2 regions of the Microbispora sp. NPDC088329 genome follow, and region 2 is predicted to be linked to the other one. Evidence: predicted binding sites of a transcription regulator. Region 2 holds the regulator's gene; the other holds the start of a gene.

Region 1 (4,196 bases), on a different contig from region 2:
GTGCTCGCCCTGCAGGGCGACGTGCGCGAGCACATCCGCGCTCTGGAGGAGTCCGGCGCGACGGCCGTACCGGTGCGCAGGCAGAAGGAGCTCGCCGCGGTGGACGCGCTGGTCGTCCCGGGCGGGGAGTCGACCACCATGTGGAAGCTCGCCACCACCTTCGAGCTGCTCGAACCGCTGCGGCTGCGGATCAAGGAGGGCATGCCCGCCTACGGCTCGTGCGCTGGAATGATCATGCTGGCCGACCGGATCGAGGGCGGCATCGAGGGCCAGGAGACGCTGGGCGGCATCGACATGGTGGTCCGCCGCAACGCCTTCGGCCGCCAGGTCGACTCGTTCGAGGCCGATCTCGACTTCGCCGGACGCGGGACGATCAGGGCCGTCTTCATCCGCGCCCCCTGGGTCGACTCGGTGGGGCCCGACGTGGAGGTGCTGGGCCGCACCGAAGCTGGGGATAGGATCGTCGCGGTCCGACAGGGACCGCTGCTCGCGACGTCCTTCCACCCGGAGTTGACCGGGGACGCGCGGGTGCACTCGTATTTTGTCGAAATGGTGAGGGAGTTCTAGGCGATGTCCGGCCACTCCAAATGGGCGACGACGAAGCACAAGAAGGCGGCGCTGGACTCCAAGCGCGGCAAGCTTTTCGCCAAGCTCATCAAGAACATCGAGGTCGCGGCCAGGACCGGCGGGCCCGACCCGGACGGCAACCCCACGCTGTACGACGCCATCACCAAGGCCAGGAAGAACTCGGTCCCGATCGACAACATCGAGCGGGCCCGCAAGCGCGGCGGCGGCCTCGAGGCCGGCGGCGCCGACTGGCAGACGATCATGTATGAGGGCTACGCCCCCGGCGGCGTCGCGGTCCTCATCGAGTGCCTCACCGACAACCGCAACCGGGCGGCGTCCGAGGTGCGTGTGGCGCTGACCCGCAACGGCGGCTCGCTCGCCGACCCCGGCTCGGTGTCGTACATGTTCAACCGCAAGGGCGTGGTGATCGTCCCCAAGGGGTCGCTGACCGAGGACGACGTGCTCATGGCCGTCCTCGACGCGGGTGCCGAGGAGGTCAACGACCTCGGCGAGAACTTCGAGGTGGTCTGCGAGGCCTCCGACCTGATTCCCGTGCGCAAGGCGCTGCAGGACGCGGGCATCGACTACGAGTCGGCCGAGATGAGCTTCGTCCCCACGCTCAACGTCCCTCTGGACGAGGAGGGCGCCCGCAAGATCTTCAAGCTCATCGACGCGCTCGAGGACAGCGACGACGTGCAGAACGTCTGGGCGAACTTCGACGTGAGCGACGAGGTCATGGAGAAGGTCGAGGCGTGACGCCGCAGGCCGGCCACGGGCCCTTGGCCCCAGGTCGGCAGGGGGCGGAAAACCGGTGGCAGAGGCCGCCGGGGCCCGCATAGTTTGGCCGGTTGTGGAAATCCGTCATCTCGCGAGCGACGACCTGGACGCCGTCCTCGACATCCGCAGGCGCGCCTTCGGCCCGTTGTCCGGCTCCGGCGCCGACACCTGGCGCAAGCTCGTCTCCCCGATGCTGCCCGAGGGCCGTTATTTGGGCGCCTTCGACGGCACCCGCCTCGTCGGCGCGGCCAGGATCAACCCGTACGTCCAGTGGTGGCACGGCCGCCCGCTGTCGATGGGCGGCGTGGCGGGTGTGACGGTGTCGCCGGAGGACCGCGGCAGGGGAGTGGGCCGTGCGCTCACGGCCGCGGCCGTCGAGCGCTGCGCGCAGCTCGGCCACGCGGTCTCCGCGCTCTACCCCGCCACCACGCCGCTGTACCGGAAGGCGGGCTACGAGCACGCCGGCGTGTTCCAGCGGATCACCGTGCCCGCCGAGGCGCTGCGCACGCTGGGCGACCCCGGCGCCGCGGTGAAGCTGCGCCGGATGGGCCCCGCCGACGCGGCCGAGCTCGTGGCGCTGATCGGCCGGGTGCACACCGCCACGCGCGCGAGCGGGCCGCTGTGCTTCGACGAGCGGACCTGGCGCCTGTGGCTGGAGGACGACGACGACTTCTGCTACCTGGCCGAGGACGGGTTCGTCGTCTACCGCTGGAGCGACGGGGACATCGAGGTCGACAACCTGCTGGCGAGGTCGGAGGCGACGGCCCGTGCCCTATGGTCGCTGGTCGGCAGCGCCTCGACGGTCGCGAAGTCGGTGACCGCCTACGTGGACCCGGCCGACCCCGTGCTCTGGATGCTGCGGGAGCGGTCGAAGGACGAGGTCGCCCAGACGCGGTGGATGTTCCGGCTGATCGACCTGCCCGCCGCGGTCGAGGGGCGCGGCTTCCCCGCCGGGGTGTCGATCGAGGCGCCTCTCGTGGTGACGGACCCCCAGCGCGAGGCCAACACGGGCACGTGGGTGCTGCGCGTGAACGGCGGCTCCGGCTTCGTGACGCGGGAGGCCGGGGAGGCCGGCGAGGCGACGCGGCTCACCATCGGCGGGATGTCCGCGCTGTTCGCCGGTGTGTCCACCGCCACGCTCCGCCGCGCCGGCCTGCTGACCGGCGGCTCACCCGAGGCCGACGACGCGCTGGACGCCGCGTTCGGCTGCGCCGCGTACATGATCGACTACTTCTGACGCGCCCCGCGTCGCCGCTGATCGCGATAGAGTGACCGGCCGAACAGATGTTCGGCGCGGCGGCGGGGTCGTACGGGTGGCCGCGCCGGCCGGGATCAGGGAGGCGTGCCGGTGCGGTTGCCCCAGCTGCGGGTGATGGGTGTGGACCCGGGACTGACGCGGTGCGGTCTCGGCGCCGTGGAGGGCCGGCCGGGCGCGCCGCTGAGCCTTCTGTCGGTGGGGGTGGTCCGCACTCCGGCCCATGACGACATCGGCTCCCGGCTGGTCGTCATCGAGGCGGAGATCGAGCGCTGGCTCGACGAGATCAGGCCGGACGCCGTCGCGGTCGAGCGGGTCTTCGCCCAGCACAACGTCCGTACGGTCATGGGGACGGCCCAGGCGTCGGCCGTCGCGATCGTCTGTGCGGCCCGGCGGGGGCTGCCGGTCGCGCTGCACACGCCGAGCGAGGTCAAGGCCGCCATCACGGGCAACGGCAACGCCGACAAGAAGCAGGTCGGCACGATGGTCACCCGGCTGCTGCGGCTCGACGCCATGCCCAAGCCGGCGGACGCGGCCGACGCGCTCGCCCTCGCCATCTGTCACGTCTGGCGCGGCGGCGTGCAGCACCGCCTGGCCGACGCCCTGGCCCGGGCCCGATCCGGCGGTGCCCGGTCCGCGGCCTCTGGTAGGACTGGAACGCCCGGCGAAGTCGCGGCCGGGCGGCCGGACGGGGGAGGGAGCACGCGGTGATCGCATCCGTAGCGGGACAGGTGGCGGCGATCACGGCCGACAGCGCCGTGATCGAGGTGGGCGGCGTCGGGATGCTCGTCCACTGCGCCCCCGGCACTCTGGCCGGGCTGCGCGTCGGCGAACCCGCCCGGCTGTCCACCTCGCTCGTCGTCCGCGAGGAATCGCTCACGCTGTACGGCTTCGCCTCCGACGACGAGCGCACGGTGTTCGAGCTGCTCCAGACGGCCAGCGGGGTGGGGCCGCGCCTGGCCCTGGCCATGCTCGCGGTCCACGCGCCCAACGCGCTTCGCGTCGCGGTGGCGAGCGCCGACATCAAGGCCCTCACGATGGTGCCCGGCATCGGCCAGAAGGGCGCCCAGCGCATCGTGCTCGAACTCAAGGACAAACTCGGCACCCCGGCGGCGGCGGTCGACGCCGCGTTGAACGGCGCGGCGGCGCCGCCCGTCTGGCGGGATCAGGTCCACTCGGGACTGGTCGGGCTCGGCTACTCGTCCAGGGACGCCGACGAGGCGGTCGCGGCGGTGACCGCGGAGGCCGAGGCGGAGGTCGCGGCCGGGCGCACCCCCCAGGTGGCCACGCTGCTCAAGTCCGCCCTGCGCGCGCTGAGCGTGCGATGACCGCACGACGGGCCGATGGTTCGATGAAAGTTTCACCGGGAAGCGGACGGGTCCCGGCAGGCCGAGCGGATGGTGTCGAGTGAGCTTCGAGCGGGATCTCGTGTCGCCCGAACCGGAGGGCGACGAGCGGGCGATCGAGGCCGCGCTGCGTCCCCGGCGCCTGGAGGAGTTCATCGGGCAGGGCCGGGTGCGCGAGCAGCTCTCGCTGGTGCTGGAAAGCGCCCTGCGCCGCAACCGCCCGCCCGACCACGTCCTGATGAGCGGTGGTC
Region 2 (4,196 bases):
CCAACACCTGGGACAACGACCCCAGCAACGACGAGGACTGCGGCTGGTGGGGCGGCAACCTCACCAAGGCAGGCCAGTTCCCCGTCCGGCTGAACGTCGCCAACCGGCTCGTCTACTCCCCGCACGAGTACGCCACGTCGGTCTTCCGCCAGACGTGGTTCGACGACCCGAGTTACCCCGCCAACATGCCGGCGATCTGGGACAAGTACTGGGGCTACCTGTACAAGCAGAACATCGCCCCGATCATGGTCGGTGAGTTCGGCACCACGCTGGCCAACAACGTCGACAAGGTCTGGCTCCAGGAGCTCATGAAGTACATGGGCAGCGGAGTGAACGGCATGTCGTTCACCTACTGGTCGTGGAACCCCAACTCGGGTGACACGGGCGGCATCCTGAAGGACGACTGGGCCACGGTCGACCAGGCCAAGCAGAGCATCATCTCGCCGTACCTCATCCCGCCGGTGGGCGGCAACCCGCCGGTGTCGCCCTCGCCGCAGGTCTCGCCGAGCGTGTCGCCGTCGGTGTCCCCGTCCGCGTCTCCCTCCGCGTCCCCCTCGGTGTCGCCTCCGGTGTCTCCGTCGGCGTCGCCGTCGTCTCCGGATGGCAAGACCTGCACCGCCACGTACAAGGTCGCCAACCAGTACCCCGGCGGCTTCCAGGGTGAGGTCACGGTGAAGGCCGGTTCCTCGGCCATCTCGGGCTGGACCGTGAAGTGGGCCTTCCCGAACGGCCAGAGCGTCAGCCAGCTCTGGAACGGCACGCTCAGCGCGAGCGGTTCGAACGTCACCGTGACGAACCTGTCCTACAACGGCGCCCTGGGCGCCGGGGCCTCGACGACGTTCGGATTCAACGGCAGCTGGTCCGGCAACAACGGCGTCCCGTCCTCGGTCAGCTGCACGGCGAGCTGAGCGGGCGCGTCACGCCAGCGCGGCGGCGATCCTGGCCAGGATCTCCTCCAGGATCGCCGCCGACGTCGCGAAGTTGAGGCGGGCGAAGGTGTCGCCGCCTCCGTAGTTGGGGCCCGGGTTGAGCTTGACCTGGGCCTCCCGCTCGAGGAAGTGCGCCGCGCCGGGCACGCCGAAGTCGAGCCACGCGAGATAGGTGGCCTCGGGCATGCGGTACCCGACCGACGGGAGCCGCTCGGCGATGCGCCTGCGGTTGCGGTCCAGGATGGCCAGCACCTCCTCCAGCCACGCGTCGCCGTGCCGCCAGGCGGCCACCGTGGCCTCCACCCCGAGGACGCTGGGCGCCCCGTAGATGTGGGCGGGCTGGCGACCCAGCGCGTCCCTGGCGTCCTTCGCGCCGATGTGGGCCACCGAGCAGCGCAGGCCGCCCATGTTGAAGGCCTTGCTGGCGGAGGTCAGCGTGACCGTGCGCTCGGGAAGGATCGTGGCGAACGGGATGTGCCGGGCCGGAGCGTACGTCAGGTCGGCGTGGATCTCGTCGGAGATCACCAGCGTGCCGTGCCGGTCGGCGTACGCGGCGACGGCGTCGAGCTCCGCACGGGTGAACGAGCGGCCGGAGGGGTTCTGCGGATTCACCAGCAGGAGCACCCGGACGGGCTCGCCGGGGACCTCGAACCTGCCGTCGGCCGTCAGCGGCATCGGCACCAGGCGTCGGCCCATCCCGGTGATCGTGGCGAGGAAGGGATCGTAGGCCGGCACGTGCAGCGCCACCGCGTCACCGGGTTCGGTCATGACGTGCAGCAGCACTTGGAGGGCCTGGTTGAGGTCGGTGTAGGACCGCACGTGGGACGGGTCGGCCCGCCAGTCGTACCGCGCCTCCATGCGCTCGGCGAACGCCTCCGCCAGAGGGCCGGCGGTCGGCTGGTCCAGCCATGCGGGATAGCCGAGATCCGCGGCGGCTCGTCGCGCGATGGCCTCGGTGACCGCGCCGGGCACGGGGAAGTCCATGTCGGCGACCCAGGCGGGAATGACGCCGGCCTCGGCGTGCGTCCATTTGATTCCGTCGCGGGTGCGGGCCGCATCCAGGGACAGCGCATCCAGGGACAGCGAGTCGAATCTCATCCGACTCACCCTAATTGTCGCTTAGTGACCGCCGGAAAGGCGGCGTCGCGCCCCGCGGCGCGTCGCATCGCGGGGCGCCGGTGCTGCTACAGCTTCCGGAGAACGGCCGTGACCTTGCCGAGCACGGTCGCCTCGTCGCCGGGGATCGGCTCGTAGTTGGGGTTGTGCGGCACCAGCCACACGTGCCCGTCCTTGCGCTTGAAGGTCTTCACGGTGGCCTCGCCGTCGATCATCGCGGCCACGATGTCGCCGTTGTCGGCGACCGGCTGCTGCCGCACCACGACCCAGTCGCCGTCGGCGATGGCGGCCTCGATCATGGAGTCGCCGGAGACCTGGAGCAGGAACAGCGTGCCCTCGCCCACCAGCTGCTTGGGCAGCGCGAAAACGTCCTCGATGCTCTGCTCGGCGAGGATGGGGCCACCGGCGGCGATGCGGCCGACCAGCGGCACGTACGCGGCCGTGGGCCGGGTGAACCCGGCCTCCTCCTCGGGGGTGGCGTCCGGATCGACCCACAGCACCGGCTCTCCCGGCAGCCGGACCTCCAGTGCCCTGGGGCGGTGCGGGTCGCGCCGGAGGTAACCCTTACGCTGGAGCGCCGTGAGCTGGTGCGACACGCTGGAGGTGCTCGTCAGCTGGACCGCTTCCCCGATCTCCCGCATGGACGGCGGGTAGCCGCGCTGCTGGACCGAGTCGCGGATCACCTCGAGGATCTTCCGCTGCCTCGGGGTGAGGCCAAGCGAGTCGCGCCTGCGAACCGCGAGGTCGCTGACGCCATCCGCTTGCTCACTTCGGTCACTCACGATGCCACCTCTCAATCCGTGTTCCTCATGTCGCACAGAGCGACCGTACCGCGATTCAAGATCACCGTCAAACAATTGTTCGATATCCAGCGAAATCACCGATCTCGCCGTTCATCTCATCGTACGGGAGTTCGATCGATCCCGTGTTCGATTCAGCCGATCTTCTGTGGCGTCTGTACGCCCAGGTCAGACGCCGTGCATAAAACGGCGGGGAATGGTGCGTAAAGGGCCTATCGCGCGACCCGTGGGGCAGGTGGTGCGGCGGTGACGGGAGCGGCGACACGCGCACCGAGCAGGCACTTCCCGGCCCAGGGCCGGTTCGACTTGCGTTCAAGGTCGGGCACTTCTACGGTTGGACCACAACATCTAGTAGTCACAGCGGTGTAAGTTCACCACACCTTGTGTTCGGGATGTGCGTTCAGGGAGGCGATGAAATGCACTGTCCGTTCTGTCGCCATCCCGACACCCGGGTCGTGGACAGCCGCGCGGCCGAGGACGGGGCGGCGATCCGCCGCAGGCGCACCTGCCCCGAGTGCGGGCGCAGGTTCACCACCCAGGAGACCGTGCTGCTGATGGTGAGCAAGCGGAGCGGGGTCACCGAGCCGTTCTCCCGGGAGAAGGTCATCGCCGGCGTGCGGCGGGCCTGTCAGGGGCGCCCGGTCGGCGAGGACTCCCTCGCCCAGCTCGGGCAGCGGGTCGAGGAGAGCATCCGGGGCACCGGTGCGGCCGAGATCGCCTCCCACGAGGTGGGCCTGGCCATCCTGGGGCCGCTCCGCGACCTCGACGAGGTGGCGTACCTGCGCTTCGCGTCGGTCTACCGGGGCTTCGAGACGCTGGCCGACTTCGAGGCGGAGATCGAGCGGCTCCGCGCGGCTCACGGCCCTGAGGCCGAGGAGTAGGCGCCTTCCGGGGGGCCGGGACGAGGCGGACGGCGGCGCGCGACGGCGCGGCGTGACGATGAGGTTGTAACGAGCGTGGTCCGAAAGAGGGGCTCCACCGGGCCCTGGGAGGGGGAAATCATGACGGAGACCGTGAGCGGCACCGTATCGGGTGCGGGGGGCCGGGCCGGCAAGCGCCCGCGCAAGGGTCTGAAGATGAAGCGCGTCTTCACCACCCCGGGCGTCCACCCGTACGACGAGGTCCGCTGGGAGCGGCGCGACGTCGTGATGACGAACTGGCGGGACGGCTCGGTCAACTTCGAGCAGCACGGCGTGGAGTTCCCGGACTTCTGGTCGGTCAACGCGGCCAACATCGTCACCACCAAGTACTTCCGCGGGGCGGTGGGCACCCCGCAGCGCGAGTCGAGCCTCAAGCAGCTCGTCGACCGGGTCGTGGGCGTCTACACCAGGACCGGCCTCGAGAACGGCTA

Evidence for each region. The regulator LexA, encoded in region 2, represses DNA repair genes until DNA is damaged. The targets are predictions, from matches to a motif close to TCGAACANNTGTTCGA.
Region 1: a site for LexA is predicted at 2,621-2,636, ahead of ruvC (crossover junction endodeoxyribonuclease RuvC). Genes of this name have one in related genera too.

The regions. Positions count from the first base shown of each region.
Region 1 covers NZ_JBFBIP010000006.1:284,677-288,872, forward strand. Annotated here, with positions in the region: gene pdxT (pyridoxal 5'-phosphate synthase glutaminase subunit PdxT) at 1-567, shown strand, start outside; gene AB0O28_RS15305 (YebC/PmpR family DNA-binding transcriptional regulator) at 571-1,323, shown strand; gene AB0O28_RS15310 (GNAT family N-acetyltransferase) at 1,418-2,581, shown strand; gene ruvC (crossover junction endodeoxyribonuclease RuvC) at 2,708-3,310, shown strand; gene ruvA (Holliday junction branch migration protein RuvA) at 3,307-3,927, shown strand; gene ruvB (Holliday junction branch migration DNA helicase RuvB) at 4,007-4,196, shown strand, end outside.
Region 2 covers NZ_JBFBIP010000012.1:133,576-137,771, reverse strand. Annotated here, with positions in the region: gene AB0O28_RS22780 (cellulase family glycosylhydrolase) at 1-908, shown strand, start outside; gene AB0O28_RS22775 (aminotransferase class I/II-fold pyridoxal phosphate-dependent enzyme) at 918-2,027, opposite strand; gene lexA (transcriptional repressor LexA) at 2,114-2,830, opposite strand; gene nrdR (transcriptional regulator NrdR) at 3,262-3,726, shown strand; gene AB0O28_RS22760 (vitamin B12-dependent ribonucleotide reductase) at 3,847-4,196, shown strand, end outside.